3 regions of the Thauera sp. GDN1 genome follow, and region 1 is predicted to be linked to each of the others. Evidence: predicted binding sites of a transcription regulator. Region 1 holds the regulator's gene; each other region holds the start of a gene.

Region 1 (10,003 bases):
ACCGTCCGGTCTACTCCTACCGTCTGTCGGTGGTGCACTTCTGGGCGCTGATCTTCACCTACATGTGGGCGGGTCCGCACCACCTGCACTACACCGCGCTGCCCGACTGGACCCAGTCCGTGGGCATGGTGTTCTCGCTGATCCTGCTCGCACCGTCCTGGGGCGGCATGATCAACGGCGTGCTGACCCTGTCGGGCGCCTGGCACAAACTGCGCACCGACCCGATCCTCAAGTTCCTGATCACCTCGCTGTCCTTCTACGGCATGTCGACCTTCGAAGGTCCGATGATGTCGATCAAGACGGTCAACGCGCTGTCGCACTACACCGACTGGACGGTCGGCCACGTGCACTCCGGTGCGCTGGGCTGGGTGGCGATGATCTCGATCGGCTCGGTGTACTTCCTGCTGCCGCGCCTGTACGGCAAGACCGAGATGTACAGCGTCAAGCTGATCAACGCCCACTTCTGGATCGCCACCATCGGCATCGTGCTTTACATCGCCTCGATGTGGATCTCCGGTGTGATGCAGGGCCTGATGTGGCGCGCCACCAACCCGGACGGCACGCTGACCTACTCCTTCGTCGAGAGCGTCAAGGCAAGCTATCCGTTCTGGACCATCCGCTTCATCGGCGGCGCACTGTTCCTGACCGGCATGTTCATCATGTTCTACAACATGGTGAAGACGATCGCCGGCCAGAAGGCCTACGACGCGCCGGTGCTCGCACCCGCCGCTGCCCACGCCTGATCGGAGAAAAACAACATGGCTCAATCGAAGCACGAAAAGATCGAACGCAACGTATTCCTGATGATCGTGCTCACGCTGATGACCGTCAGCGTGGGTGGTCTGGTGGAAATCGTGCCGCTGTTCTTCCAGCACTCGACCACGACCCCGATCGACCACAAGGGCAATGCGCTCGACGTCAAACCTTACGATCCGGTGCGCCTGGTCGGTCGCGACATCTATGTGCGTGAGGGTTGCTACAACTGCCACTCGCAGATGATCCGTCCGTTCCGCGCCGAGACCGAGCGCTACGGCCACTACTCGGTGGCGGGCGAGTACGTCTATGACCACCCGTTCCAGTGGGGCTCGAAGCGTACCGGCCCGGACTTGGCTCGCGTCGGTGGCCGCTACTCGGACGAGTGGCAGCGTGTCCACCTGCTCAATCCGCGCGACGTGGTGCCGGAGTCGAACATGCCGGCCTTCTCGTGGCTCGATCGTCCGGTCAAGGCCGACGACATCCAGGACAAGATGCGCGCGCTGAACAAGGTCGGCCTGCACAAGTACAGCGATGAAGAGATCGCTGCCGCGCCGGCCGCGCTCGAAGGCAAGACCGAACTCGATGCCATCGTGGCCTACCTTCAGGGCCTCGGCACCGCGATTTCGAACTTCCGTTAATCAGGAGACGCGCCGTGGATATCAACGACATCCGGAGCCTGATCACCGTGCTTGGCTTGGTCTGCTTCCTGGCCATCTGCGCATGGGCTTACAGCAAGCACGCGAAGGCGGGCTTCGATGCGGCGGCGCGCCTGCCTTTCAGCGACGATGACCTGCCGGCCCGTGGCGGACGGCAAGACCTTGAGGGAAAAACAAATGGCTGACTTTATCAGCGGTTTCTGGAACATGTATGTGATGGTCCTCGTGGCCCTCTCCATCCTGTTCTGTGTGTTCGTGCTGGTGTCGAACATGACCAAGCGCGAGAAGGGCCCGGTCGAACTGCACGGTCACGTGTGGGACGAGACGCTCGCCGAGTACAACAACCCGCTGCCGCGCTGGTGGATGTACCTGTTCTGGATCACCATCTTCTTCGCGGTCGCGTATCTGGCGATCTATCCCGGTTTCGGCAACTCCAACCAGAGCCGTGGCCAGTGGGCTCAGTACGACGCCGAGATGAAGGCCGGCCAGGAGCGCTTCGGCCCGGTCTTCGCCAAGTATCGCGAGATGGACGTCATGGCCGTCGCCGCCGATCCCGAGGCCAATGCCATGGGCAAGCGCCTGTTCCTGACCTACTGCCAGCAGTGTCATGGCGCGGCCGCGCAGGGTGCGAAGAGCTTCCCGAACCTCACCGACAGCGAGTGGCTGTGGGGGGGCGCACCGGAGAACATCAAGGAGACCATCACCAACGGCCGTAACGGCGTCATGACGCCCTTCGGTCAGGTGCTCGGTGCCGACGGCGTGAAGGACGTCGCCAACTACGTGCGTTCGATGAACGGACTGGCTCACGATTCGGTGCGTGCCCAGCGTGGCAAGGAAGCCTTCGAGAACAACTGCGTGGCCTGCCACGGTGCCGACGCCAAGGGCAATCCGATGCTCGGTGCGCCCGATCTGACGAATAACCAGTGGCTCTACGGCTCGTCGGAAGCGACCATCATCGAGACCGTCACCCATGGGCGCAACAACAAGATGCCGGCATTCGGCGAGTTCCTCGGCGAGGACAAGGTCCACATCCTGGCCGCCTATGTGCTCAGCCTGAGCAAGAAGTAATCGAAGTCTCGGCAGTTTGCAGTTCCATCCCGGGAGGAGGGGGTCCTCCCGGGGTTTCGAAAATAACAATAACAACAAGAATTCATTGGTAAAAAGGCCATGAACAGCCCATCCCCTTCGCCGCAGAAGACGGCGAACAAGTCCCCGGAATCCTCAGAGGACACGCTTTACGCCTCCCGCAAGAAGCTCTACGTGCGCGCGGTCACCGGCCTCTTCGCCAACTGGCGCTGGGCGCTGGTGTGGATCACGCAGCTGATCTACTACGGACTGCCGTGGCTGACCTGGAATGACCGCCAGGCCGTGCTGTTCCACCTCACCGAACGCAAGTTCTACATCTTCGGCTGGGTCTTCTGGCCGCAGGACGTCTTCTTCCTCGCGCTGCTGCTGATCATCTCGGCCTACGCGCTGTTCTTCTTCACCGCGATCGCCGGCCGCCTGTGGTGCGGCTACGCCTGCCCGCAGACGGTCTACACCGAGATCTTCATGTGGATAGAGCAGAAGATCGAGGGTGATCACAACAAACGCCAGAAGCTCGACCAGGCGCCGATGAGTGCCGAGAAGGCCGTGCGCCGTGGTGGCAAGTTCCTCGCGTGGGCCATCGTCGCGCTATGGACCGGCTTCACCTTCGTGGCCTATTTCTCGCCGCTCGACGAACTGCTGCAGTCGCTGACGAGCTTCAGCTTCGGCCCGTGGGAGATCTTCTGGATCCTGTTCTATTCCGCGTTCACCTACCTGTTCGCCGGCGTCATGCGCGAGCAGGTGTGTACCTACATGTGCCCGTATGCCCGCTTCCAGGCGGTCATGTTCGATCCGGACACGCTGGTCATCACCTACGACGAGGAGCGCGGTGAGCCCCGCGGCACGCGCAAGAAGGGCATCGACCCGCGCACCGTTAGCAAGGGGGACTGCATCGACTGCGGCATCTGCGTGCAGGTGTGTCCCACGGGCATCGACATCCGCAAGGGCCTGCAGTACGAGTGCATCGGCTGTGCCGCCTGCATCGATGCCTGCGACCAGGTCATGGACAAGATGAACTATCCGCGCGGCCTGATCCGCTATTCGACCGAGAACGCGATGAAGCGGCACTGGGGTCGCAAGGAGATCGTCAGCCACGTGCTGCGGCCGCGGACCCTGATCTACGGCGCCATCCTCGTGCTGATCTGCATCGGCTTCGTGTGGGGCCTGGCGGCACGCGAGCCGCTGCGCGTCGACATCATCCGCGACCGCTCCTCGCTGGGGCGCGAGGTCGAGGGCGGCCTGATCGAGAACGTCTACCAGCTCCAGGTCATGAACATGACCGAGGTGCCCCGTGCCTTCCGGCTCGAGGTCTCGGGTCTGCCCGGGGTGCGCATCGCCGGCGAGCAGCGCGTCGACGTGGCGCCGGCAGCCACCCAGTCGGTCACGCTGCAGGTCGTGGTGCCCTACGACTCCGGTCAGCCCGGCACCAACAACATCGCCTTCCAGGTGACGGCGGAAGACGATCCCGGGCTCACGCTCAGGGAAGAGACCACTTTCCTGATCCCGCGCTGAAATGAGTACGAGCATGAGTGAGAAGCCGCGCCAACCGTGGTACCGCCAGGGCTGGCCCTGGTTCCTGATCGCCTTCCCCGCGGCTGCGGTCGTCGGCGGAATCGCCACCCTGGTGATCGCCGTTCAGAGCTTCGACGGCATGGTGGTCGACGACTACTACAAGGAAGGTCGCGCGATCGTGCAGACGATCGGACGGGTCGAGCATGCCCGCGAGTTGGGACTGCGCGCCCAGCTCCGGGTGCGCAGCGAATCGGTCCACATCGAACTCTCCGCCGCGGATGCCGTCCGCTTGCCCGAGCGCATCCGCCTGACGGTGGCCCACCCGACGCGCGGCGGCCTCGATCAGGAACTGGTGCTCGCCGGCAGTGCCGGTGTGTATGAGGCGGCGCTGGCACCGCTCGGCACCGGACGCTGGTTGTTCGTTATCGAAGACGAGGCCCGAAGCTGGCGAATGGACGGGTCCGCATTCCTCCCTGCAGAGATGGAGATCACGATCGATCCGAATGTCTGATATCGAGCGCAGCCACTGAAACACGCTCCGCCAACGAAAACGGCCCGCACATGCGGGCCGTTTTGTTTCCTCCCCCGATCGATCGAGGGCGCAGGACCGTCCGACGATCAGCGATACACCAGGACCGGCGTCTTGCTGTGGGTCAGGACCTTCTGCGTTTCGCTGCCGAGGAGCAGGCCGGCGATGCCGCGGCGTCCATGCGAGGCCATGAAGATCAGGTCGCAGCCATGACGGTCGGCTGCATCGATGATGGCTTCGTAGGGCACTTCATTGACGACGGTGTCGCTGTCCGCGGCCACACCGGCCGCATCGGCCGCATCCTTGGCCTTGGCGAGGATGGTTTCGGCCTCGGCGGCCGCGGACTTCGAGAACTGCTCCGGCGTCGTGGGGTCGATCAGTGCACCCTCGCCATAGATCGGCATCGGGAAGTCGGGCTGGGCATAGAAGAAGGTGATCCGGGCTCCCGTCTCCTTGGCGAAGGAAACCGCCCGGGCTACCGTACCTTCCGACAAGGCCGACCCATCGGTCGGGACCAGAATGTGCTTGAACATGACGGATGCTCCCTGTTGTGTGTCACGATCCGATTATAGCGAGGTGGGGCGGTCTGCCATGATTGATCGTGATCAAACCGCGGCAAGTTCCTACGAGATCCTTGGAGATGCGAGATGAGGCTGACTTTTCTGGGGGCCGCCGGCGAGGTCACCGGCTCATGCATGCGGGTCGACCACGAGCGCGGCAGTTTCCTGATCGACTGCGGACTGTTCCAGGGGGGGCGCGAGGCGGATCGCAAGAACAGCGAGGCGCTGAGCTTCAACCTGCGCGAGATCGACTTCGTGCTACTGACGCATGCCCATCTCGACCATACCGGCCTCGTTCCGCGGCTGGTGGCGCTGGGCTACAAGGGACCGATCTTCGCCACCGCCGCCACCGTCGATCTGCTCGCCGTGATGCTGATGGACTCCGCGCACATCCAGGAAAAGGAAGCGGAATGGGCCCTGCGCAGCACGCGTTCGCGCAAGGCCGGGCGCGGCGGGCAGCTCGTGCCGCTCTACACCGTCGAACAGGCGCGCCACAGCCTCGGACGCCTGCGCCCGCTCGCCTTCGACGAGATGGTCGAGGTCGGCCCCGGCGTGCGCTGCCGCTTCCGCAATGCCGGCCATATCCTCGGTTCGGCGATCATCGAGATCGACGTCGAGGAGCGCGGCCACACCCGCCGCCTGGTCGCCTCGGGCGATCTCGGCCAGCCGATGCGCCCGGTGCTGCAGGACCCGGTGCATATCCCGGCAGCGGATTACCTGTGCGTCGAGTCGACCTACGGCGACCGCGCCCACCGCTCCTTCGCCGAGACCTGCGACGAGCTGGCCGAAGTGCTGCGGCGCACGTTGAAGGTCGATGGCGGCAACGTGATCATTCCCGCATTCGCGGTCGGGCGCACGCAGGAACTGCTGTTCGTGCTGGCGGATCTGGTGCGCGCAGGCCGTGTCGATCGACTCGACGTCGTGGTCGATTCGCCGATGGCCTCCGCGGTCACCGAGCTCACCGTGCGCCATGACGACCTGTGGGACGAGGAGACGCGCGAGCTTTATGCGTGGACGCGCAAGCACCCGGACAGCTTCAACCTGCGCTTCGTGCAGGACGTCGAGGAGTCGATGGCGCTCAACGCGGTGCGCGGTGGCCTGGTGATCATCTCGGCGAGCGGGATGTGCGATGCCGGGCGGATCAAGCATCACCTGCGCTACAACCTGGGGCGGCGCGAGTGCGCGATCGTGATCGCCGGCTTCCAGGCTGCCGGGACGCTGGGGCGGCGGCTGGTCGATGGGGCGCGCCAGGTCACCCTGTTCCGCGAGCGCATTCCGGTGCGGGCGCGCATCCACACCATCGGCGGCCTGTCGGCGCATGCCGACCAGCCCGCCTTGCTGAACTGGCTGCGTGGGTTCAGGAATCCGCCGCGACGCACCTTCGTCGTGCATGGCGAGCCGTCCGCGGCATCGGCGCTCGCCGACCTCGCCGAGCGCGAGCTCGGCTGGCGTCAGGTCGAGGTCGCCGTGCCGGGTGTGCCCTGCGTGCTGAACTGAGGGACCGGCGTCGCGGATCGCAGGCCGGGTGTGGTCTCAGGCGTTGTAGCGCGACAGGCGCTGCGGATCGTGCAGCGTGATGCGCTTGCCATGGACGCTGATCAGGCCGGCCTCGCTGAGGTCGTGGAAGATGCGCGACAGGGTTTCCGGCGTCAGGTTGAGCCGGGACGCGATCACCTGCTTGCTGGTGGGCAGGGCGATCTCGCTGGGCGTGTCGCTGTCGGCGACCTGCAGCAGGTAGCCGATCACGCGCTGCATGCTCGAGCGCAGCGAATAGGTCTCGACGTCCTGGATCAGACCGTGCAGGCGGATCGCCATGCCTGCCAGCAGCTTGTGGGCGAAGGTGGAGTCCTGGTCGATCAGGTCGGTCACCACCTGCTGGCCGACATGCACGAGCACGGTGTCGGTCAGGGCCTCGGCGAAAACCGGGTAGGGGTGGTTCATGAACATCACCGCCTCGCCGAAGCTCTGCATCGGGCCGATGATCTCCACCACCTTCTCGGTTCCCTGCGCCGACGAGAATGCGAGCTTGACCTGGCCCGAGACGACGAAGTAAAAGCCGTGCGGCTGGTCGCCGCGCTGGAACAGCACCTCGCCGCGGGCGACGTGGCGGTCACGCGTGTAGCGTGCGACGAGCTGGATGTCCGCGTCCGACAGTTCGCTGAACAGCGGGATCCGGTGCAGCAGGGACGGGATGTCGAGCTGGGAATGAGGGGGCATCGAAAGACTCTCCGTAAGGCGTCGCAATTCTAGTCCAGCCGGTGCGTTGCCGGCTGTTTCCGGCTCTGTGGCCGGCTATCGGAAGGAGAAGGGATGTATTTCGCGATCAAACATCTGCATGTCACCTGTGTCGTCCTCAGTGCGACCGGTTTCCTGCTACGCGGGCTGTGGATGATCACCGGCAGTCCGCTGCTGCGCCACCGGCTGACCCGGGTGCTGCCGCACGTCGTCGACAGCCTGCTGCTGCTGTCGGCCATCACCCTCGCGGTGATGATCCAGCAGTACCCGTTCGCCGCCGACTGGGTGACGGCCAAGGTTGCCGGCCTGCTCGCCTACATCCTGCTCGGCACCGTCGCGCTCAAGCGCGGGCCGACGGTGGGCATCCGCGTCACCGCCTTCGTCACCGCGCTGATGGTCTATGGCTGGATCGTGTCGGTCGCCCTCACCAAGAATCTGGCCGGATTCCTCGCCTGAATCCGGCGGCGGGCGGCGGTCAGCGCACGCCCTGCTGGTGCTGGATGAGGCGCTTGAGTCCGGCCGGGTCGAGCAGCAGGACGTGCTTCTGCTGCACCGAGATCAGCCCGTCTTCCTGGAAGCGCGAGAAGGCGCGCGACACGGTCTCGAGCTTGAGCCCGAGGTAGGAGCCGATCTCCTCCCGGGTCATGCGCAGGTTGAACTCCTGCGACGAGAACCCGCGGGCGTTGAAACGCTGCGACATGTTCAGCAGGAAGGCAGCCAGGCGCTCCTCGGCGCGCATCGAGCCGAGCAGCATCATCACGCCGTGGTCGCGCACGATCTCGCGGCTCATCACCTTGTGGAACTGCAGCTGCAGGCCCTCGATCTGGTGCGAGAGCTGCTCGAGCTTGTCGTAGGCGATCACGCACACCTCGCTGTCTTCCAGCGCCACCGCGTTGCAGCTGTGCGTCTCGGTGCTGATGCCGTCCAGCCCGAGGATCTCGCCGGTCATCTGGAAGCCGGTGACCTGCTCGCGCCCATCCTCGAGCAGCACGTCGGTCTTGAAGGAGCCGGCACGGATGGCGTAGATCGCCTCGAAGCTGTCGCCGGCGCGGTAGAGGTTCTGCTGGCGCTTGACCTTGCGGCGCGCGCCCACCAGTTCATCGAGGCGGCTCAGCTCGCTGTCCGACATGCCGAAGGGCAGGCACAGCTCGACGAGGTTGCACTGCGAACAGGCGGTCTTGAGCCCATTCACGGTAATTGGCACGGTCGCCCTCATCTGCACGATAATCCTGCTTCCCCGACAAAAGACACCGATTCGGGCACGAGTGGATCTTCAGATCAAGCTCGTTGACCCACGTCAACCAAAAAATTGCGCTGGTCTGCCATTGTTCGGCACACCCTGCAGCAGCAAGATCATGAAAAGTCAGAACGAACTCATCTTCGATCCGCAACTGATCCGTAGATTCGACATCAACGGACCGCGGTACACCTCCTACCCGACGGCAGATCGCTTCGTCGAGGCCTTCAACGCCGAGGCGCTCAAGTCCTGGCTCGCCAAAAGGGCCGTGGGCGGCGTGAGCAAACCGCTCTCATTATACTTCCACATCCCGTTTTGTAACACGATCTGCTATTACTGCGCCTGCAACAAGATCATCACCAAGGATCACGGGCGCTCGGCCAAGTATCTGAAATACCTGGCGAAAGAGATCGCGATGCAGGCCGCCTGCCTCGAGGGCAGCCGGCAGGTGACCCAGCTCCACCTCGGTGGCGGCACCCCGACCTTCCTGTCGCACGACGAGATGCGCGAGCTGATGGCCGCGGTGCGCGAGCACTTCACGCTGGTGCCCAACGGCGAGTATTCGATCGAGGTCGATCCGCGCAAGGTCGATTTCGACACCGTCAAGCTGCTCGCCGATCTCGGCTTCAACCGCATGAGCGTCGGCGTGCAGGACTTCGCCGAGGACGTGCAGGCCGCGGTCAACCGCATCCAGAGCTTCGACGAGACCAAGCTCGTGATCGACGCCGCGCGCGCCACCGGCTTCAAGTCGGTGAGCATGGACCTGATCTACGGCCTGCCCAAACAGAACGTGATCAGCTTCAACCGCACGCTCGAGCAGGTGCTGGAGATCTCGCCCGACCGCATCTCGCTCTACAGCTACGCGCACCTGCCCGGGCTGTTCAAGCCGCAGCGCCGCATCAACAGCGGCGACATGCCCACCGCCGACACCAAGCTGCAGCTTCTGCAGCTCGGCATCCGCCGCCTCACCGAGGCCGGCTACGTCTATATCGGCATGGACCACTTCGCCAAGCCCGACGACGAGCTCACCATCGCCCAGCGCCAGGGCCGGCTGCATCGCAACTTCCAGGGCTACTCCACCCAGGCCGAGTGCGACCTGCTCGCCTTCGGCGTGTCGGCGATCGGCAAGATCGGCCCGGTGTATGCGCAGAACGTCAAGACCCTGGACGAGTACTACGACGCGCTCGACCGCGACGAACTGCCGGTGCTGCGCGGCATCGAGCTCACTGCCGACGACCTGCTGCGGCGCGCGATCATCCAGGCCCTGATGTGCCATTTCGAGCTCTCGATGCAGTCGATCGAGATCGCGCACCTGATCAACTTCCGCGAGTATTTCGCCGACGAACTCGCCGACCTCGCCGAGATGGAGAAGGCCGGCCTGGTGAAGATCGACGGCGACTGGATCAGCGTGCAGCCGGGCGGTCGCCTGCTG
Region 2 (10,003 bases), 1.4 Mb from region 1:
GATCGCCTCGATGCGGGCGCGGAAGGGTTCGGCGAGGGTGCGATCCTCGAGGCGGATCACGCCGTCGCGGATGCGCGCCAGCGCCAGCAGGAAGTCGGGCTGAGCGGAGCTGGACGCGGGCGCCGCAGCGGCTGCAGCCTCCGTGCCGGCCGCCGGCGCTTCGGGTTCTGTCGCTGCGCCCCCGGTCTTCGGCGCGGCCGCGGCCGGTGCCGGCTTCGCGGGCGCCTTCGCGGCGGCGGCCTTGTCCGGCGGCAGCAGCAGGTCCATGAGGTTCAGACCGCCGTCCTTCAGCATCACCAGGTCCACTTCCGGCTTCGCCAGGCGCAGGCGGGTGAAATGCCAGCGCCCGATCAGCGGCTGCACGTCGGCGAACTCGAGTTCGAGCTCGGCGACCTTCGCGACCGGCGCACCCGCCCGATCCTGCAGCTCGAGCTGGTCGATCTGCAGCGGGCCGCGCAGCGCGACCACCGGCGGCGCATCGGCCGGCTGGCTGAAGGACAGCTCGAGATTGGTGGTCAGCAGCGCCGAGGGCAGCTTGAAGCGCGGCTCGATCGGCAGGTAGGCCACCCAGGGCGCGAGGTCGAACTGCTTGAGGGCGACGTCGAGAATGGTCTCGTGCGTCTCGGCGAAGGGCTTGGTGCGGGCATTGAGCAGCAGCGGGTCGCCATTGAGCTTCGCGCTCAGCGAGGGCTGCACGAAGACATCGACCTTGACCGGCAGGTTGGAGACGAAGGGCACACCGAGGCCGATCTCGCTGAGCTCGTGGCGCAGGCCGCGCGGCTTGTCCTCGACCTCGATTTGGCCGCCGCTGATGCGGATGTTCCCCACCGAGAACTGCAGCGGGGCCGATTCCTCGGCCGGTGCGTCGCCACCGAGCGCCTTGATGCGCTCGACCACGTCGCTCCAGTTGTGCCGGCCGCCCTCCTCGAGCGCCAGCTTGACGCGCGGCGCTTCCAGCGCGAGCTCGTGGAGCACGATGCCCTTGCGCACGACCGACTCGATCTCGAGGTTGGCACGCAGCGCGTCGAAGGACAGCGCCTCGCCGCTGCCGTCCGCCGCCATGACCCGCAGGCCGCCGACCTCGGCGGTCAGCCGGAACGGGTTGATGAGAACGCGCTCGATGCTGACTTCGCGACCGAGGATCTCGCCGAGATACTTCTGTGCATAGTGCCGCGCCACAGGCGGCGTCGCGAGGTAGCCCACTGCCGACAGCGCCAGCAGCGTTCCCGCGGTCCACAGTGCCCGACGGACCCCCTTGCGCCGCGGCGGCACTGTGGTCGAGTCGGTCGTGGTATCAGACATAGGAAACTCCAAGGAGAAGATTCATTCTTATTATCCCGTCCGAGCACGGGCGCATCCGCATGCGCACGGGCTCGTGGATTGCCGCGTTGCGGCATAGGGCGTATTCTGCGCCGCTTTCCCCGTACAGGTAAGCACGTGATGCACGCCTTCGCGCCTGCCGCGCCGACGGGCGGCCGTCGTTTCGATGTCGTCATCATCGGCGCCGGCGCCGCCGGGATGATGTGCGCCGCCACCGCCGGCCAGCGCGGACGCAGCGTGCTGCTGGTGGACCACGCCACCCGCCTGGCCGAGAAGATCCGCATCTCGGGCGGCGGGCGCTGCAACTTCACCAACCGGCGCGTCGGACCCGAGAACTACCTCGGCCTCAATCCCCATTTCGTGCGCTCGGCGCTGTCGCGGTACACGGCGCGCGATTTTATCGAGCTCGTGCAGCGCCACGGCATCGATTTCCACGAAAGGGATTGGGGGCAGCTGTTCTGCGACGATTCCGCGCAACGGATCATCGACATGCTGCGCGCCGAATGCGAGGACGGCGGCGTGCAGTGGGCGATGCCGGCGACCGTGCATCAGGTCCGCCATCGCCCCGGCGACGGTGAGGGCGAGCGCTTCGCCATCGAGACCGACCGCGGGCACTTCGCCGCATCGAGCCTGGTGATCGCCAGCGGCGGCCTGGCGATCCCGAAGATCGGCGCCACACCCTTCGGCTACCGCATCGCCGAGCAGTTCGGCATCCCGGTCGTCGCGCCGCGGCCGGCGCTGGTCCCGCTCACGCTGCCGCCGGAGACGCTGGCGCGCCTCGCTCCGCTCGCCGGCATCTCGCTGGAAGTGGAAGCGCACTGCCGCGGGCCGGTGTTCCGCGAGGCGGCGCTGGTCACCCACCGCGGCCTCTCCGGACCGGCGATCCTGCAGGTGTCGAGCTACTGGCAGGCGCAGGCCTACCGCGACAAGGAAGAGGAAAAGGACTGGGAGCCGGTGCACCTCGACCTGCTGCCCGGCATCGATGCCGAATCCTGGCTGCTCGAACATGCGCACGACAAGGCCTTGCTACCCAACCTGCTCGCCGAGCGCCTGCCGCGCCGCTTCGCCCATGCCTGGTGCGAACTCCACGGGTGGACGAAGCCGGTGAACCAGTTCCGCCACGCCGAACTGCGCGCCATCGCCGCCAGCCTGGCCGACTGGGCGCTGACCCCGTCCGGCACCCAGGGCTATGCGAAGGCCGAGGTCACTCTCGGCGGAGTCGATACGCGGGCGCTGTCGTCTAAGACCATGGAAGCGCGCGGCGTGCCCGGCCTGCATTTCGTCGGCGAGGTCATGGACGTCACCGGGCATCTGGGCGGCTACAACTTCCAGTGGGCGTGGTCGTCGGGCGTCGCCTGCGGCCTGGCGGCCTGAGCGCGGCAACCGCCCTCGCGTATCTCGCCCGCGCAGCCCTCAGGCCGGCGCGTCGGGGTCGCGGCGCCGCCACAGCAGCGGCAGCAGACCGGCCACCTGGAGCAGGATCAGGCCGCCGAAGGCGTACTGCAGCGCGCCGACCATGTCGTGGCCGTGGGCGCACAGGGCATCGAGCGCGTGGCCGAGCCCCCACTGCACCGCGAATGCACCGGCGAAGGCCATCAGGTTCAGTGCCGTGCTGACCCGCCCGAACAGCGCCGGCGAAAAGGCGCGCGAGGCCGCCAGGTAGCTCTGCGAATTGACTGCGGAGAACAGGCCGAAGAGGAACCAGACGACCATCACCGGGCCGAGCGCGAACAGGATCGCGAGCTGGATCAGGATCAGGCAGACGTATCCGCCGCGCAGCAGGGACACCGGCTCCACTCCGCGCCGCGCCAGGCGCACGCCGAGCATCCCGATCGAAAGCTGCCCGACCAGCGTGCCCAGGTTCAGCACCACCAGCATGCCCGCGGCCTGCGGAAGGTCGAACCCGTTCACGTTCATCAGCCAGGGCACCGCCCACAGGCTCTGCAGCGCCATGAAGCCGCCGACGAAGGTGGCCGACGACGCGGCGTAACGCAGGAAGACGGGTGAAGCATAGATGCCGCCGACGACGCGCAAGGCCTCGCGCAGGGTGCCGCGCGGCGGGTCGACCGGCGTATCGGGCAGACTGCGGAAGATGGTGAATGCAGGCGAGCAGCGCCACCCCGGCGATGAGCCAGAATGCGCCGCGCCAGCCGAGGACGGGCAGCGCCGCCTCCAGCGGCGTGCTCGCGGTCAGCGCGCCGAGCGCACCGGCGGCCATGATGAAGCCGGTCATCGAACTCTGGCGCTCGCGCGGGTACCACAGCGCGAAGCCCTTCAAGGCCGCCATCAGGCAGGCCGACACGCCGAGGCCGATCAGCGCGCGCCCGAACCCGAGCGCCTGCAGCCCGTCGCCGAGCGCGAACATCACCGCGCCGATCGCGGTCAGCAGCAGCAGCAGCGCCTCGACCCGCCGCGGCCCGAAGCGGTCGAGCGCCATTCCCACCGGTATCTGCGCCAGGCCGAAGGCGAGGAAGTAGGTGCTGGTGAGCAGGCCCAGGTGCGCAGCGGAAAGGTCGAGCTCGGCCGTCAGCGCGGGCGAGATCACCGCATTGACCGTGCGCAGCAGGTAGGAAAGGTAATAGCCGAGCGCGAAAGGAAGGAAGATCCGTCCCCACCGGCCGGGCGCTTCGCTCGAATGCATCCGCGCGTATCCCATGGCGAACAAATGCGCATTGTGCCTGCCGGGCGCCGCCGCGGCGAGCGCGCACCGCCTGCCGTACGTCATCCGTCCGATCGCGCAGATTGTCGACTTGACTCGTATCAATGCCGTCCGGTCGGGCGCGCGGAGAATGCGTCCGACGAATTCCCCCCGGAGCGAAGCATGGCCTCTATCGCCGAACTGATGACGCACGACCACCGCAGTTGCGACCACGATTTCGCACGTGCCGAAACCCTGGCGAACAAGAAGGACTGGGAGGGCGCGGCGCTTGCGTTCGAGGCCTTCGCCAACGGCCTTGAGGCCCATTTCCGGGCCGAGGAAGAGGACCTCTTCCCGCGCTTCGAGGCAGTGACCGGCATGACCCAGGGGCCGACCCAGGTCATGCGCGGCGAACACGTCGAGATGCGCGCATCGCTGATGCAGCTGCGCGCGGCGCTGGCCAACCGCGACCTCGACGAGTTCGCGGGCGAGGCCGAGACCCTGCTGATCATGATGCAGCAGCACAACATGAAGGAAGAGAACATCCTCTATCCGATGTGCGACATGCGCCTTGGCGGCGAACGCGACGCCCTGGTGAATACGCTCGCCACCCGCCTCGCTCCGGAGCACGCAGCATGAATACCAGGACCGTCGATGCACGCGGCCTCGAGCCGCCGGAACCCTTCGAGCGCGCCATGGAGGCGCTCGCCGACCTGCAGGCCGGCGAGGAGTTCACCTTGCTGATCGACCGCATGCCGCACCCGCTGCTGCGCATGCTCGATCGCGACGGCTACCGTCACGAAGCCAGCTTCCGCGACGACGGCACGGTCGCGATCCTCATCGGCAGACCATGAGCAGTGCGAATCCGGGCCTGGCATACGAGGACACGCCTCCGCTCTCCGCACCGCTGCGTTTCTTCCTGACCGCGCCGCTGTTCGGCCTGGTCGCCGGTCTGGTGCTGCTGTTCGACGGCGACCTGCTCGCCTCCCGGTGGACGCCGGGCGCACTCGCGGTCGTCCACCTGTTCGCCGCCGGCTTCATGCTGCACGTGATGCTCGGCGCCCTGCTGCAGATCCTGCCGGTGGTGGCCGGCGCCGCCTTCCCTGCCCCGCTGCGCATCGCCGGGGTGACCCACGTGCTGCTCGGCCTCGGCGCCGCGGGCCTGGCCTTCGGGCTGGGCAGCGGCACGCCGTTCGCGATCATCGCCGGCGCGGTCCTGCTCGCCGCCGGCCTGGGCCTCTTCCTCGCCGCCAGCCTGCTGGGGCTGGCGCGCGCGGCCCCCGCACAGGGCGCCAGCCGGACACCCCGCGACCTGCGCCTCGCCCTCGGCGCGCTCGCGCTCACCACCGTGCTCGGCGTCGTGCTCGCTGTCGCACTCGGCCAGGGCCTGGCGCTGCCGATCGCACTGCCGACCCTGGTCGACCTGCACGCCATCTGGGCCTGGATGGGCTGGGGGGGGCTCCTGCTCGCGGCGACCAGCTGGGTGGTGGTGCCGATGTTCCAGATCACCCCGGCCTACCCGGCCGGTTTCACCCGCTCCTGGGCTCCGGCGACGCTGGTCGTGCTGGTGCTGTGGTCGGCGAGCCTCATCGCCGACATCGGCTGGCTCAAGCTCGGGCTCTCCGCGCTGCTGCTCGCGCTCGCCGGCGGCTTCGCGCTGCAGACCGTCAAGCTGCAGCGCAATTCGCGGCGCAGCACCCCGGACGCGCCCTTCCGCGCCTTCCGCCTGTCGATGATCGCCCTCCTCGGCAGCCTCGTCGCGCTGCTCGTGTCGCTGGTCCACGACGCGTCGCAATGGCCGATCCTGGCCGGCGTGCTGGTGCTGCACGGCACATTTGCCGGCGCCATCAGCGCGATGCTGTACAAGATCGTGCCCTTCCTGACCTGGCTCAACCTGACCCAGGCCCGGGTCCGTGCCCCGAACATGAAGAAGCTGCTCCCGGACGGCCCGATCCGCAAGCAGTTGCGGCTGCACGCCGCCGCCCTCGGCGCGCTGATCCTGGCCGTCCTGCTGCCGGCCATCACCCCGCTCGCCGGCCTGCTGGTCGCGGTGGAATTCGGCTGGCTGCTCGCCAACCTGCTGCGCGCGGTACGTGCATGGCATCAGGCGGCCAACGCCTGAAAGGCGCATGAACAAACGCGCGAAATACGTTTGACGCGACAAAAAGGACCCTGTATAGTTCGCGGCTCTCGGGGTGTAGCGCAGTCCGGTAGCGCGCTTGCTTTGGGAGCAAGATGTCGGGGGTTCGAATCCCTCCACCCCGACCAGCTCACACCCCGATTGCCCGCGGGAATCTGCCCGTAGCTCAATTGGATAGAGCACCGGCCTTCTAAGCCGGGGGTTGCAGGTTCGATCCCTGCCGGGCAGGCCAGGACAGGTTTCGAGGGCTTCGGTTTTGCCGGGGTCCTGTAGTGGCGGCATTAGCTCAGTTGGTAGAGCGTTGGATTGTGGCTCCAAAGGTCACCGGTTCGAAACCGGTATGTCGCCCCAAAAACAGCAAGGGCTGTGGATATTTATCCACAGCCCTTTTTGTTTGTGCAATCGCCCTGGATCGCCACCTGCTGACTGCGCCGCGAAGGCCGCCGGCACGGCACCTGCCTCATCCTTGAGCAACCGGCCACAGGGCTTCGCAGTTCCGGCCTTGCGCCACTTATCCACACCCTGACCCACAGCTCTTTCCCCAGCCGCTGGGGACAAGCGGCACACCCCCGCGGTCGCGAGCCGCCGCGCCGCCACCGGGTGCGCGGGCAGGCATCCTGTGCTACAAGTCGCTTCAGCCCTTTTGCCCCTGCCCTCATGTCCCGCCCCCTCTTGCTCGTCCTCCTCACGGTACTCGGCCTGCACGGCTGCGCGGTGGTCGCCGTGGCCGGCGCCGCGGTGACGGTCGCCGCGACCGCGGTCAGCGTGACGGCCACCGTGGTCGAGACCACCGTCGATGTCGCCGCCGCCGGCGTGGATGCGGTCGTCGGGGACGATGACGAAGAGGAAGACGCGGAAGACTGAGCGCCTGCCTCCGCGCTCACGGTTCGGCTCGGGCGGGTTGGCCGAAGCCTCGCGCCGCGAACGCGCGCGCGCAGTCCAGGAATCGCGCGAGACAGGGATTGGCGTTGCTCGCGGCCCAGATGACGCCCTGCTCGACGATGCGCGGCGTGGAGATCGGGCGGAACACCGCGCCCGGCAGGCGCATCCGGCTCATCGACTGCGGCACCAGCGAGACCCCCAGGCCTTCCGCCACCAGGTTGACGATCGTCTGCTGCAGGTGCGTTTCCAGCCGGATGCAGGGCTCGAAGCCGTGCTCGCGGCAGCATCCCGCCACCAGGGCGTGCAGCGCAGGGGCGGTGGTCGCCGGGAAGGTGATGAAGGGCTCGCCGGCGAGTTCGCCGACGTCGATCAGCGCCGCCGGCGCCAGGCGGTGGTCCGCCGGCAGCACCGCGCACAGCGGTTCCGCATGGATGCTGAGGTACTCGAGGCCCTCGGGGCGCTGCCACGGAAAGGCGATGCCGAGGTCGGCACGCCCGGAGAGCAGCGCCTCGTTCAGTTCGCGCGGCAGCACTTCGCTGAGCTGGATCTCCGCGTCCGGGTAGGCGTCGCCGTAGCGCTTGATCAGCGCGGGCAGAACGTTCCACGCCGCACTCATCGTGAACCCGACGCGCAGCACCCCGCGCTCGCCGCGCGCGGTGGCCTGGGTGGTGCGCACCGCCGCATCCAGCCCGTCGAGCACACGCACCGCCTGCTCGTGGAAATGTCTCCCGGCGGCGGTCAGCTCGACCTGGCGCGAGCTGCGCGCGAACAGGACCACGCCGAGCGCGTCCTCGAGTGCCGCGATCTGCCGGCTGAGCGGCGGCTGGGTGATGTACAGCTGCTCGGCCGCGCGTCCGAAATGCAGCGTTTCGGCCAGCGCCACGAAGTAACGCAACTGGCGCAGCTCGATCATCATTCATACCCCATCCGTATCGATCGAAGCAGAATATGGAATTGGACAGCATCGATCAACGTTCATACGCTGCACCGACCGTATCCGGAGCCGCGCATGTCCTCCATCATCAATGTCGTCCTGCCCGTGTTCGCCCTCATCCTGGCCGGCTACGTCTGCCGCCGCAGCGGGCGCCTGGGCGAGACCGCATCGGCCGAGATCAATCGCTTCGTGGTCTGGCTGGCGCTGCCCGCGCTGCTGTTCAAGGTCACCGCCACGGCGAGCTGGGAGCAGGTCTGGCAGCCCGGGTTCATCGCCTCGGTATGCGCGGGCTGCGTGCTGGTGTTCGCGGCCACGGTCGTCCACCGGCTGCGGAAATCGCGCCGCCTGGTCGACGCCAGCATCGACGGCCTGAGCGCCGCCTACGCCAACACCGGCTTCCTCGGCATCCCGCTGTGCGCGCTGGTGTTCGGCGAGGCCGGGCTGATGCCGGCGATCGTCGCCACCCTGATCGTCGCCTGCCTGCTGTTCGCGGTCGGGATCGTGCTGGTGGAGATCGGCCTGCAGCAGGAGAAGCATCCGCTGCGCGCGGTGCTCGAGGTGGGGCGCGCCCTGGCCGGCAATCCGCTGCTGATCGCGCCGGTGCTCGGTGCGTGCTGGGCGGCGAGCGGCGCATCCCTGCCGGCGCCGGCCGGGCAGTTCCTGGCGCTGCTCGGCGCCGCCGCCACGCCGTGCGCGCTGGTCTCGCTCGGCCTGTTCCTCGCCCAGCGCCACGAGGGCCGGCCCGAGGGCGCGAGCGGCCTGGTGGCCGCCAAGCTGCTGGTGCAGCCCCTGATCACCGCCTTCTTCGCCTTCGTCGTGTTCGAGCTGCCGCCGCTGTGGGCGGGCTCGGCCCTGCTGTTGAGCGCGCTGCCGACCGGCACCGGCCCCTTCATGTTGGCGAGCCTCTACGGTCGCGACGCGGCCCTGGTCTCGCGCGTGATCCTGCTCACCACGGTGGGATCGGTGATCACGGTCTCGGCCTGCCTGCACCTGATCGCCACGCAGGCGATGAGGTAAGCGCGAAGCGCAGCGGGTACCATCGCGGCGATGAACCTCCGCGCCCGCTTCCACGACCTGCAGTCGCTGCTGACCGCGCACGCCGCCCTGTGGCGGCCGTCGCCGTTTCACCTCGGGCGTCCGCCGTGGTGCGCCGAGCGGCCGGCGCTCGCCGCGGCACTCGAGGCGCTCGACGACGCCACGGTGGAGCACTTCGGCGATGACGCGGAGGCCTGCAGCGCCTGGCTCGCCACCCAGCTGCCCGAACTCGCCGACCTGGCTGCGGCGTGCAGGGTGGCGGACCTGCCCACGCGCGAACTGCCGGCCTGCGACGCACGCTTCGACGACGGCATACCGGGCCGCAAGCGCATGCAGATCGAGGCCTTCGCCCGCCACATCCCGGCCGCCACCACGGCGGTGCTGGAATGGTGCGCCGGCAAGGGCCACCTCGGGCGGCGCATGGCACTCGCCGATCGCGTCCCGGTGAGCTCGCTCGAGATCGACCCCGCGCTGTGTGCCGACGCCGTCCGCCTGGCCTCGCGTCAGGGCGTGGATCAGCACGTCGTGTGCGCGGACGTGCTGGACGAATCCGCCCGCAGCCACGTGCGCGGACGCGCGGTGCTCGCGCTGCACGCCTGCGGCGAACTCCACCGCAGCCTGGTGCGCCGCGCCGATCGGGACGGCGCCCAGGCCTACCGCATCGCGCCCTGCTGCTACCACCTGGGCACCGACGGCGTCTATCGGCCGCTGAGCCGCGACGCCCGGCTCGAACTCGATGCGTCGGCGCTGCGCCTGGCGGTGACCGAAACCGTGACCGCACCGCGCCACGACCGCCTCCGCCTCGCCCGCGACCAGGCCTGGAAGCTCGGTTTCATCGCACTGCGCAACGCCCTGGAGGGCGAGGCGCAGCGCCCGTTCCGTCCGGTGCCGGCGTCCTGGCTGACGGAAAGCTTCGAGACCTTCTGCCGCCGCCTCGCCGCCCGCGAGCAGGTGGTGCTGCCCGCGGACGTCGCGTGGCCGCACTGGGAGACGCTCGGCTGGCAACGCCGCGCCGCGGTGCGGCGCTTCGAGCTGGTGCGCCACGCCTTCCGCC
Region 3 (10,003 bases), 710 kb from region 1:
AGTTCCTGGAGTGGGCGGAGGTGCACGGCAACTACTACGCCACCTCCAGGGTCTGGCTCAAGGCGCAGATCGAGGCCGGCCGCGATACCCTGCTCGAGATCGACTGGCAGGGCGCGCAGCAGGTGCGCAAGCACTTCCCGGGTGCGGTGGGCGTGTTCATCCTGCCGCCGTCGATGGAGGCGCTCGAGTCCCGCCTGCGCGGCCGCAACACCGACAGCGACGAGGTCATCAGCCGCCGCCTGCTCGGCGCGCGCGGGGAAATGCGCCATGTCGCCGAATTCGACTACGTTATAATCAACGACGAAATCGATGCCGCGCTCGACGACCTGGTCGCCGTAGTGCGGGCTGCGCGTTTGCGTTGCGCCAACCAGCACCAGCGGCATCCCGAATATTTCGCCTTTCTCGAACAGGATTGAACATGGCCCGCATCACCGTCGAAGACTGCCTGAAAAGGATTCCGAACCGCTTCCAGCTCACCCTGGCCGCCACCTATCGCGCGCGCCAGCTCACTGCCGGCGGCACCGCACAGATCGACGTCGACCCGCTGGACCGGGACAAGCCCACCGTGATCGCGCTGCGCGAGATCGAGGCGGGCAAGGTCGGTCTCGAGATGCTGAACCGCGGCCAGGCCTGATCCCGCCCGGGGGTTGCATGAACACCGCAGAAGCGGGCCCAGCCCCCCAGCCTTTCCGCCCGCCGGTGTCGAGCGTGCTGTCGCTCGACTTCCAGCAGCTCAAGGCCAAGCTCCAGACCTACCTCAAGCCCGAGGACGTGGGCCGCGTCGAGGCGGCCTACCATTTCTCCGCCGATGCCCACGCCGGGCAGTTCCGCGTCAGTGGCGAGCCCTACGTCAGCCATCCGGTGGCGGTGTGCTCGCTGGTCGCCGACTGGCATCTCGACCCCCAGGCGCTGATCGCCGCGCTCCTCCACGACGTGATGGAGGACACCCACATCTCCAAGGCGGAGATCGCCGAGCGCTTCGGCAGGGTATCGGCCGAGCTGGTCGATGGCCTGTCCAGGCTCGACAAGATCGAGTTCCGCTCGCAGGAAGAGGCGCAGGCGGAGAACTTCCGCAAGATGCTGCTGGCGATGGCGAGCGACCTGCGCGTCATCCTGATCAAGCTCGCCGACCGCCTGCACAACATGCGCACGCTGGACCACATGCGTCCGGCCAAGCGCCGCCGCATCGCCAACGAGACGCTGGAGATCTACGCCCCGATCGCCAACCGCCTCGGCCTCAACGACCTGTTCCGCGAGCTGCAGGAGCTGTCCTTCCGCAACAAGTACCCGCTGCGCTTCGAGGTGTTGTCGAAGGCGATCCGCTCGGCGCGCGGCAACCGCCGCGAGGTGGTCGGCAAGATCCTCGCCAGCATCGAGGAGCGCCTGCCGCAGTGGGGCATCGCCGCCGAGGTGCAGGGCCGCGAGAAGCACCTCTACGGCATCTACCGCAAGATGGTCGAGAAGCGCCTGTCCTTCTCGCAGGTGCTCGACATCTACGGCTTTCGCGTCATCGTCAAGGACGTGCCGAGCTGCTACCTCGCGCTCGGCGCGCTGCACTCGATGTACAAGCCGGTGCCGGGCAAGTTCAAGGACTACCTGGCGATCCCCAAGGCCAACGGCTACCAGAGCCTGCACACCACGCTGATCGGGCCCTTCGGCATGCCGGTCGAGGTGCAGATCCGCACCCGCGAGATGCACCACATCGCCGAGACCGGGGTGGCCTCGCACTGGCTGTACAAGGAAGACGAGAAGACGCTGACCGAGCTGCAGCAGAAGACGCACTCCTGGCTGCAGTCGCTGCTCGAGCTGCAATCCACCTCGGGCGAGGCCACCGAGTTCCTCGAGCACGTCAAGATCGACCTCTTCCCCGGCGAGGTCTATGTGTTCTCGCCGATGGGCAAGATCTTCTCCATGCCCAAGGGCTCGACCCCGGTGGACTTCGCCTATGCGGTGCACACCGACGTCGGCAACCGCTGCGTGGCCTGCCGCATCAACGGCGACCTGATGCCGCTGCGCAGCGAACTGCGCAACGGCGACCAGGTGGAGATCATCACCGCCGCGCACGCCAACCCCAATCCGGCCTGGCTGTCCTACGCGCGCACCGGCAAGGCGCGCTCGCAGATCCGCCATTTCCTCAAGAACGCGCAGCAGGACGAATCGGTCGCGCTCGGCGAGCGCCTGCTCAACCAGGCCCTGCGCCCGCACGGGCTCACCCTGGGGCAGATCTCCACCTTCGCCTGGGACCGCTTCCTGCGCGACCGCGGGGTGCGCAACAAGAAGGACGTGTTCGCCGACATCGGGCTGGGCAAGCGCCTGCCGGTGATCGTCGCCCGCCGCGTGGCCGAGGCCCAGGACCTGGAGTCCGGCCGCCCCGACGTGGTCAAGCCCAAGCCCGCGGGCGCGATCACCATCCGCGGCTCGGAAGGCGTGGCGGTGCAGCTCGCGCGTTGCTGCCACCCGATCCCCGGCGACCCGATCATCGGCACGCTGCGCAAGGGCCAGGGGCTGGAGGTGCATACCCACGACTGTCCCAACGTGGCCAAGCTGCGCGGCGACCGTGGGCGCTGGGTGGACGTGGAATGGGAGCACGTGGTCGACGAGCGCATGTTCGACGTCGGCATCCGCGTGCTCAGCCGCAACTTGCGCGGGGTGCTGGCGCGGGTGGCGAGCGCGATCGCCGAGGAAGACTGCAACATCCAGAGCGTCAGTATGGAAAGCGAGCAGGGCGACTACACCGCGCTCAGCTTCACCCTGCAGGTGCATGACCGCATGCATCTGGCGCGGGTCATGCGCGCGGTGCGCCGGGTGCAGGAAGTCGTCCGCATCGGCCGGGTGAAGGCCGACGGACGCGTGGGCTGAGCGGCGCCGGCGCTGGTAGAATGCGGGCCGACCGCAGCGCAATGCGCGCCGCAATCACATCAACAGGGGCCCGACATGGCGATGTACGAATCCGATCACACGAAGTTCATGCGCGAGTGGATGGAGAAGCATCCGGAGCAGCGCGACGAGCAGAAGAAGGGCCGCGCCCTGTGGTGGGACAAGCCGCAGCGCGTCGACGAGCAGGAGCGTCTCGCCACCGCGCGCGTGCCGGTCAAGCCCTATTACTACGACGCGAACCGCTGAGCCTGCGCGCATTTCGCGCTGAGCCGGCAGCGCCTGCCCGCACGCCAGTGCGCCGCGTGCGCCGGCGGCCATTCGTGAGCGCGGTCCCCATCCTGCGCGGCGGGCCGGCATGAGCCTGCCGCGCCGACTGGCCATCATCGATGTCGAGAGCACCGGGGCGCATCCGGTGCGCGACCGCATCACCGAGATCGCCATCCTGCGCATCGAGGACGGCGAGGTGGTCGCGCGCTGGGAGAGCCTGGTCGCGCCCGGCCAGCCCATTCCGCCGCTGATCGAGCAGGTCACCGGCATCTCCGACGCCATGGTCGCCGACGCGCCGGCCTTCGAGGCGCTCGCCGACACCGTCGCCGCGCTGCTCGAAGGCTGCGTGTTCGTCGCCCACAGCGCGCGCTTCGACTTCGGGTTCATCAAGAACGCCTTCACCCGCATCGGCCGCGAGTTCGATGCGCCGGTGCTGTGCACCGTCAAGCTGTCGCGTGCGTTGTTCCCCGAGCATCACCGTCACGGCCTCGATGCGCTGATCGAGCGCCACGGCCTGGTCTGCGAGGCACGCCATCGTGCGATGGGCGACGTCGACGTCCTCTGGCAGTTCGTGCGCCAGGTGGAGGCGGCGTTCGCCCCCGAGGTCCTGGCGCGCGCCGCCGAGCGCGCGATGAAGGCGCCGGCGCTGCCGCCCGGCCTGCCCGAGGGCATGCTCGAGGCGGTGCCCGACGTGCCCGGCCTCTATCTCTTCCACGCCGCCGAGGAGCCGCCTGTCGACGGGCGGCGCGAGCAGCCGCTGTTCGTCGGCCGTGCGCAGAGCCTGCGCGCGCGGGTGCGCGAACATTTCGCGCCCAACGTGCGCAAGGGGCGCGATGCCGAGCTGGTGGCGAAGGTCAAGCGCGTGGAGTGGATCGAGACCGCGGGCGAGCTCGACACCTCGCTGCAGGAACTCGTGCTGCTGCGCGACCTGCGCCCGCCCTTCAACCGCCCGCAGGAGCCCGCCGACGGCGCCTTCGCGCTGCGCCTGCTGGCCAACCGGCGGCGGGCGCCGATGCACGAGGCGGTGCCGATCGCGGGCACCGATCCGGCCGGCTGGGCGGGCCTGTACGGCGTGTTCCGCAACCGCCGCGAGGCCGACAACCTGCTGCGCGAGCTGGCCATGCTGTATCGCCTGTGTCCGCGCCGCCTCGGCCTGGAGGGCGGCAGCGGGGCGTGCTCGGCCCATGCCGCCCGGCGCTGCGCCGGCGTGTGCGCCGGCCGCGAGTCGGCGGCCGAGCACGATGCGCGTCTGGCCGCGGCGCTTGCCGGCGTGGGGACGAAGCCCTGGCCGTGGCCGGGCGCGGTGGGCGTCGCCGAGCATCATCCGGCGAGTCCTTTCACCCGCGTCCACGTCTTCGACCGCTGGTGCTACCTGGGGAGTGTGGCCGACGCGGGTGTGGCGCGGGAGCTGGCGACGACCGCGGTGCGTGCCTTCGACGCCGACATCTGGCGCATCTTCAGCCGCTGGCTCGCCGTTCCGGCGCACCTGCAGCACATCCTGCCCCTGGCTGGGGGCGAGGCCTGAAACCTGCCGCGCGCAGATGGATGCGCGCGTGCGCCGTTGTTCAGTGCGCTGCGCAGCTGCGCAGCTCGGACAGCTTGCTGAGCACGATGCCGCGCCGGCCGCGGGGCTGGATCATGCCCTCGCGGGTGAGCTGCGACAGGATGCGCGACAGGGTCTCGGGGGTGAGGTTGAGCTGGGCGGCGATGGTCTGCTTGTCGATGTCGAGGCGGATCTCGCAGCGCTCGGCATCGTCCGGGGCCAGGCGGGTGAGGTAATGTGCCACGCGCTGCGTGCCGCTCATCTGCAGCTGCATCTGCATCGTCGCCAGCAGGTCGTAGTTGGCCATCGCCAGGCGCATCGCCATCGACACCGAAAACGCCGGCGAGCTCACCATGGTCTCGCGCAGGATGACGGTCGGCACCAGCAGCAGCTCGCTGGCGCACATCGCCTGCGCATTGACGATGTGGGGACGGTTGAGCAGGGCCGCGTCCTCGCCGAAGAAGCCGCCCGGTTCGCCCAGATTCACGATCTTCTCGCCGCCCGAGGGCGACAGCACGAAGCATTTCACCCGCCCGGACAGCACCAGATAGACCCCGCGCGGACAGTCGTCCTGCTGCAGCAGCAGTTCCCCGCGCGCGGCGTGGATCGGGCGGGCGCCGGCCTGGATGCGGGCGCGCTCCCTGTCGTCGAGCATGTTGAACGGCGCGAAGCGGGCCAGAAAGTCCTGGGTATCGACGGCGGGGGGCTTGTGGCTGCTCATGCGACTCTCCTGCTGACGCCAACTATGGCGATCGGGCTGTAGACTAGCCGCTCGAGTGCTGCGTGCATGCTGCACCGCCCTGGCGGAGGGCGCGGCGGAGTAGGTGCGCATACCTCGAAAGAGGTAGTTGGGAACTTTTTCAAGACATTGATAATGAAGAGAAAATGAAAGCATTGCGGTGTCTCGATGGAGGAAACGGCGTGGAAGGGATACGTCCACGTTGCCGGCGGGGTGAAGGCCCGCAAGGAGGCCGATGATGCAATTCGCGATTCCGCGCCTGCTGGTCCGGCGCTCGATCATGCTCTTGGTATCGGTGGCGATGCTCGCGCTCACGCTGATCAGCCTGGCGGGCATGAGCGCTTCGGTGGTGGTCGTCGAGAGCACGCGCGGCAGTGCGAGCGCGATCAACATCGCCGGCAGCCTGCGCCGCTACACCCACCGGGTGGCCAACCTGATCGCCGTCGACTCCCTCAACGGTCGCTTCCAGACCGCGCGGGTCGCGGATGCGGTGGTCGACTTCGAGCGCCAGCTCGAGCATCCGGCGCTGCTGCGCTTCATCGAGCGCGCGCCCGGCGACCTGTTCGCCGCCACCTACCGCGGCGTGCACGCCTCCTGGCACATGAGCCTGAAGCCGCGCATCGAGGCGCTCGGCAGCCGCTCGCCACCGCCGCCGGCGGAGCAGGTGGAGCTGCTGCTGACCGAGGTGGATGCCTTCGTCGAGCAGCTCAACACCCTGGTGGCCGTGCTCGAGCACGACACCGAGACCCGCATCCAGGACCTGCGCTTCATCCTCGGCGTCGCCATCGGTGTGACCATCCTGGTGGTCCTGATCGCGCTGTTCATGCTTCATCGCGCGCTGCTGCGGCCGTTGCGCGGCCTGCTCGATGCGGCGCGGCGCATCGCCGACGGCGATTTCGGCGTGCGCGTGAGCTACAGCGGCGAGGACGAGCTGGGCCGGGTCGGGCGAGCGTTCAACCTGATGACCGACAAGCTCGAGGAGCACTACCGCACGCTCGAGCAGCGTGTCGCCGACAAGACCGCGGAGCTGCAGCGCAGCAACCGCTCGCTCGAGCTGCTGTACCACGCTATCGCGCGCCTGTATCAGACCCCGACCGCGGCCGAGGCCTACGAGGCCACGCTGCGCGACATCGACCGCGTAGCCGGGCTGGAGGGCAGCTTCGTGTGCATCGAGCCGCCCCAGGGCGGGCCGGCGACGGTGATCGCGTCGTCGATCGGCCCCTGTCCGGACCGCCTGGCGCGCGGCGACGAGGCCTGCGGCGCCTGCCGCGCCGCGTCCGGCGGCGACGGCCTGGCGCTGCACAATCCGGGCCTGCTGCGCTTTCCGCTGCGCGACCGCGAACACCACTACGGGATGCTGCGCCTGGCGCTGGCCGACGGCGTACGCCTGGCGGACTGGCAGCGCCAGCTCATCGAGGCCTTGTCGCGCCACATGGGCATGGCGCTCGGCGCGGCGCGGCGCAGCGAACAGGAGCGCCTGCTGGCGCTGCAGGAGGAGCGCTCGGCGATCGCGCGCGAACTGCACGATTCGCTGGCGCAGGCGCTGTCGTACATGAAGATCCAGGTCAGCCTGCTGCAGCCGGTGGTGGCCGATCCGGCCTGCAACGCCCAGGCCGCGCCCATCATCGCCGACCTGCGCGAGGGCATCAACGCCGCCTACCGCCAGTTGCGCGAGCTGCTGGTGTCCTTCCGCCTCGGGCTGTCCGCCGACCTCGCCACGCTGATCCAGGACGCGGTGCGCGAGTACGGCACCCGCGGTGGCGTCGACATCGCGCTCGACGTCGACCTGGGGCACTGCCAGCTCAGCCCCAACCAGGAGGTGCACGTGCTGCAGATCGTGCGCGAGGCGCTGTCGAACATGGTGCGCCACGCCGGGGCGCGCACGGCGCGGGTGGCACTGCACGGGGCGGCGGACGGATCGGTCTGCCTCAGCGTCGAGGACGACGGTGACGGCATCGGCGGTCCGCCGGCCGATGCGCACAACCACCACGGCCTGACCATCATGCGCGAGCGTGCGCACAGCATGGGCGGGGAGATCGAGATCGCCCCCATGGACCGCGGCGGAACCCGGGTCTGCGTCCGCTTCCGGGCCGCCACCGGGGGTGCGGCGTCGGCGACGGACGCCCGCAGCGCACAGGGAGAAGCCAGCGCATGACCGAAACGCAACGCGTGCTCATCGTCGATGACCATCCGCTGTTCCGCCGCGGGATGGTGCAGCTGCTGCAGATGATCCCGGGCTTCCAGCTCGTCGGCGAGGCGGCTGGCGGGGCGGAGGGGCTGATGCTCGCCCGCGAGCTGCGTCCGGACCTGATCCTGCTCGACCTCAACATGCGCGACATGAGCGGCCTCGAGGTGCTGCGCGGCTTGCGCGCCGCGCGTCTCGACATGCGGGTGGTCATGGTCACCGTGTCGGACTCGGGCGAGGACGTGGTGTCGGCGCTGCGCGGCGGTGTCGACGGCTACCTGCTCAAGGACATGGAGCCCGAGGCCATGCTCGAGGCGCTGCAGGCCGTCGCCGCCGGGCGCACGGTGATCCCCGAGCAGCTCAACAACCTGCTCGCCGCCGCGCTGCGCAGCGAGTCGCGGCCGCAGTCGGTGGGGGCGGCCGGCCTCACCGAGCAGGAGACGCGCATCCTGGAGAAGATCGCCGAGGGCCTGTCGAACAAGCAGATCGGGCGCGAACTCGACATCGCCGAGGGCACGGTGAAGGTGCACGTGAAGCACATCCTGCGCAAGCTCGACCTGCGCTCGCGGGTCGAGGCGGCGGTGTGGGCGGTGGAGCGCATGCGCGGCTGAAGGACGCCGGCGCCGCGCCGGCTGTGCTCGATCGGTACCGATTCTGTCGATTTGCGAGTTGTTCGCAAGTTGATCAGAGTCAATAACCCGGACGCTGGAGTGGGCTCTAATCCCGAGTGCCATTCCTTCAGGAAATCGTCGTGGTTGCCGAGTCGTCCTCTCTTGTTGTGCCTTCCCGCAGGGGTTTCCTGCGCATGGGACGGCCGACACTCGCGCCTGCCCGGCGTCCGCCCTGGGCGCTGGAGGAGGCGCTGTTCATCGACCGCTGCACCCGCTGCGACCGCTGCATCGAGGCCTGTCCCACCCGCATCCTGGTCCGCATGGACGGCGGCTTCCCCGGCGTGGATTTCAGCCGCGGCGAGTGCACCTTCTGCGCCGACTGCGTGAGCAGCTGCGAGCCGCAGGCGCTGTTGCGGCGCGATGCCGATGCGGCGCCGTGGGCCATCGTGGCGACCATCGGCGAGGCCTGCCTGGCCGTGCGCGGCGTCGAATGCCGCGTCTGCGGCGAATCCTGTCCCGAAGCCGCAATCCGTTTTCGTCTGCAACTGGGCGGCGTTGCCCAGCCGGTGCTGGATGCGAGCGGCTGCACCGGCTGCGGCGCGTGCATCGGTCCCTGTCCGACACGGGCGATCGCCATGCGCTCGGACAACAACATTCCCACGGAGAGGGAAGCATGAATATTGCGAGTCTGGTCGTGCGGGCGTTCCCCGCCGATTTCCCCGAGGTGATCGAGGCCCTGAAGAAGATTCCCGGGGTCGAGCTGCACGGGTCGTCGACTGAGAAGGGCAGCATCGTCATCACCATCGAGGATGGTGCGGGCTGGTCGGTCACCGACTCGATCCTGGCGGTGAATCTCGCCCCGAAGGTCCAGGGACTGACGGTCGCCTACGAATACACCGATGCTGGTCTGGAATTGACGGAGGTCTGAAATGAGCATGAATCGACGCGAATTCATCAAGAACAACGCGATTGCCGCTGCGGCTGCCACGGCAGGCATCGGCATCCCGGTCGTGACCCAGGCGCAGGAAGCGACGCCCAGCACCAAGGTGCGCTGGGACAAGGCCGCCTGCCGCTTCTGCGGTACCGGCTGCTCGGTGCTGGTCGGCGTGCAGAACGGCCGCATCGTCGCCACCCAGGGCGACCCCGATTCGCCGGTCAACCGCGGCCTGAACTGCATCAAGGGCTACTTCCTGTCCAAGATCATGTACGGCGAGGACCGTCTGACCAAGCCGCTGCTGCGCATGAAGAACGGCCAGTACGACAAGAACGGCGAATTCACGCCGATCTCCTGGGACCAGGCCTTCGACATCATGGAGCAGAAGTGGAAGAAGGCCATCAAGGAGCACGGCCCCGATTCCATCGCCATGTTCGGCTCCGGCCAGTGGACGGTGTGGGAAGGCTATGCCGCCTCCAAGCTGTACAAGGCCGGCTTCCGCACCAACAACATCGACCCCAACGCGCGCCACTGCATGGCCTCGGCCGTGGCCGGCTTCATGCGCACCTTCGGCATCGACGAGCCGATGGGCTGCTACGACGACATCGAGAACACCGACACCTTCGTGTTGTGGGGCTCGAACATGGCCGAGATGCACCCCATCCTGTGGAGCCGCATCACCGACCGTCGCCTGTCCAAGGAGGGCTGCCAGGTCCACGTGCTGTCGACCTTCGAGCACCGCTCGTACGAGCTCGCCGACAACCCGATGATCTTCGTGCCGCAGACCGATCTGGCGATCCTGAACTACATCTGCAACCACATCATCCAGACCAAGCGCGTCAACACC

The links. The regulator FNR, encoded in region 1, switches genes on or off when oxygen is low (the NO sensors DNR and NnrR bind a similar motif). The targets are predictions, from matches to a motif close to TTGANCTAGNTCAA.
Region 2: CKCBHOJB_RS07875 (hemerythrin domain-containing protein) is a predicted target of FNR. The motif match lies at 4,071-4,084, and genes of this name have one in related genera.
Region 3: napF (ferredoxin-type protein NapF) is a predicted target of FNR. The motif match lies at 8,292-8,305, and genes of this name have one in related genera.

Annotation. Positions count from the first base shown of each region.
Region 1 covers NZ_CP097870.1:3,095,901-3,105,903, reverse strand. The annotation lists gene ccoN (cytochrome-c oxidase, cbb3-type subunit I) at 1-743, shown strand, start outside; gene ccoO (cytochrome-c oxidase, cbb3-type subunit II) at 759-1,394, shown strand; gene CKCBHOJB_RS14260 (cbb3-type cytochrome c oxidase subunit 3) at 1,409-1,597, shown strand; gene ccoP (cytochrome-c oxidase, cbb3-type subunit III) at 1,590-2,480, shown strand; gene ccoG (cytochrome c oxidase accessory protein CcoG) at 2,580-4,010, shown strand; gene CKCBHOJB_RS14245 (FixH family protein) at 4,012-4,521, shown strand; gene CKCBHOJB_RS14240 (universal stress protein) at 4,629-5,072, opposite strand; gene CKCBHOJB_RS14235 (MBL fold metallo-hydrolase) at 5,187-6,596, shown strand; gene CKCBHOJB_RS14230 (Crp/Fnr family transcriptional regulator) at 6,633-7,316, opposite strand; gene CKCBHOJB_RS14225 (SirB2 family protein) at 7,410-7,790, shown strand; gene fnr (fumarate/nitrate reduction transcriptional regulator Fnr) at 7,810-8,550, opposite strand; gene hemN (oxygen-independent coproporphyrinogen III oxidase) at 8,690-10,003, shown strand, end outside.
Region 2 covers NZ_CP097870.1:1,710,525-1,720,527, reverse strand. The annotation lists gene CKCBHOJB_RS07895 (DUF748 domain-containing protein) at 1-1,302, opposite strand, end outside; gene CKCBHOJB_RS07890 (NAD(P)/FAD-dependent oxidoreductase) at 1,441-2,694, shown strand; gene CKCBHOJB_RS07885 (hypothetical protein) at 2,734-3,354, opposite strand; partial or broken gene CKCBHOJB_RS07880 (MFS transporter) at 3,449-3,961, opposite strand; gene CKCBHOJB_RS07875 (hemerythrin domain-containing protein) at 4,142-4,597, shown strand; gene CKCBHOJB_RS07870 (DUF2249 domain-containing protein) at 4,594-4,812, shown strand; gene CKCBHOJB_RS07865 (hypothetical protein) at 4,809-6,080, shown strand; tRNA gene CKCBHOJB_RS07860 (tRNA-Pro) at 6,150-6,226, shown strand; tRNA gene CKCBHOJB_RS07855 (tRNA-Arg) at 6,254-6,330, shown strand; tRNA gene CKCBHOJB_RS07850 (tRNA-His) at 6,374-6,449, shown strand; gene CKCBHOJB_RS07845 (hypothetical protein) at 6,756-6,962, shown strand; gene CKCBHOJB_RS07840 (LysR substrate-binding domain-containing protein) at 6,979-7,896, opposite strand; gene CKCBHOJB_RS07835 (AEC family transporter) at 7,990-8,931, shown strand; gene CKCBHOJB_RS07830 (methyltransferase) at 8,962-10,003, shown strand, end outside.
Region 3 covers NZ_CP097870.1:3,806,040-3,816,042, reverse strand. The annotation lists gene gmk (guanylate kinase) at 1-416, shown strand, start outside; gene rpoZ (DNA-directed RNA polymerase subunit omega) at 419-634, shown strand; gene CKCBHOJB_RS17690 (bifunctional (p)ppGpp synthetase/guanosine-3',5'-bis(diphosphate) 3'-pyrophosphohydrolase) at 652-2,859, shown strand; gene CKCBHOJB_RS17685 (DUF3460 family protein) at 2,935-3,123, shown strand; gene CKCBHOJB_RS17680 (exonuclease domain-containing protein) at 3,233-4,669, shown strand; gene CKCBHOJB_RS17675 (Crp/Fnr family transcriptional regulator) at 4,710-5,408, opposite strand; gene CKCBHOJB_RS17670 (HAMP domain-containing protein) at 5,662-7,581, shown strand; gene narL (two-component system response regulator NarL) at 7,578-8,222, shown strand; gene napF (ferredoxin-type protein NapF) at 8,417-8,899, shown strand; gene CKCBHOJB_RS17655 (chaperone NapD) at 8,896-9,150, shown strand; gene napA (nitrate reductase catalytic subunit NapA) at 9,152-10,003, shown strand, end outside.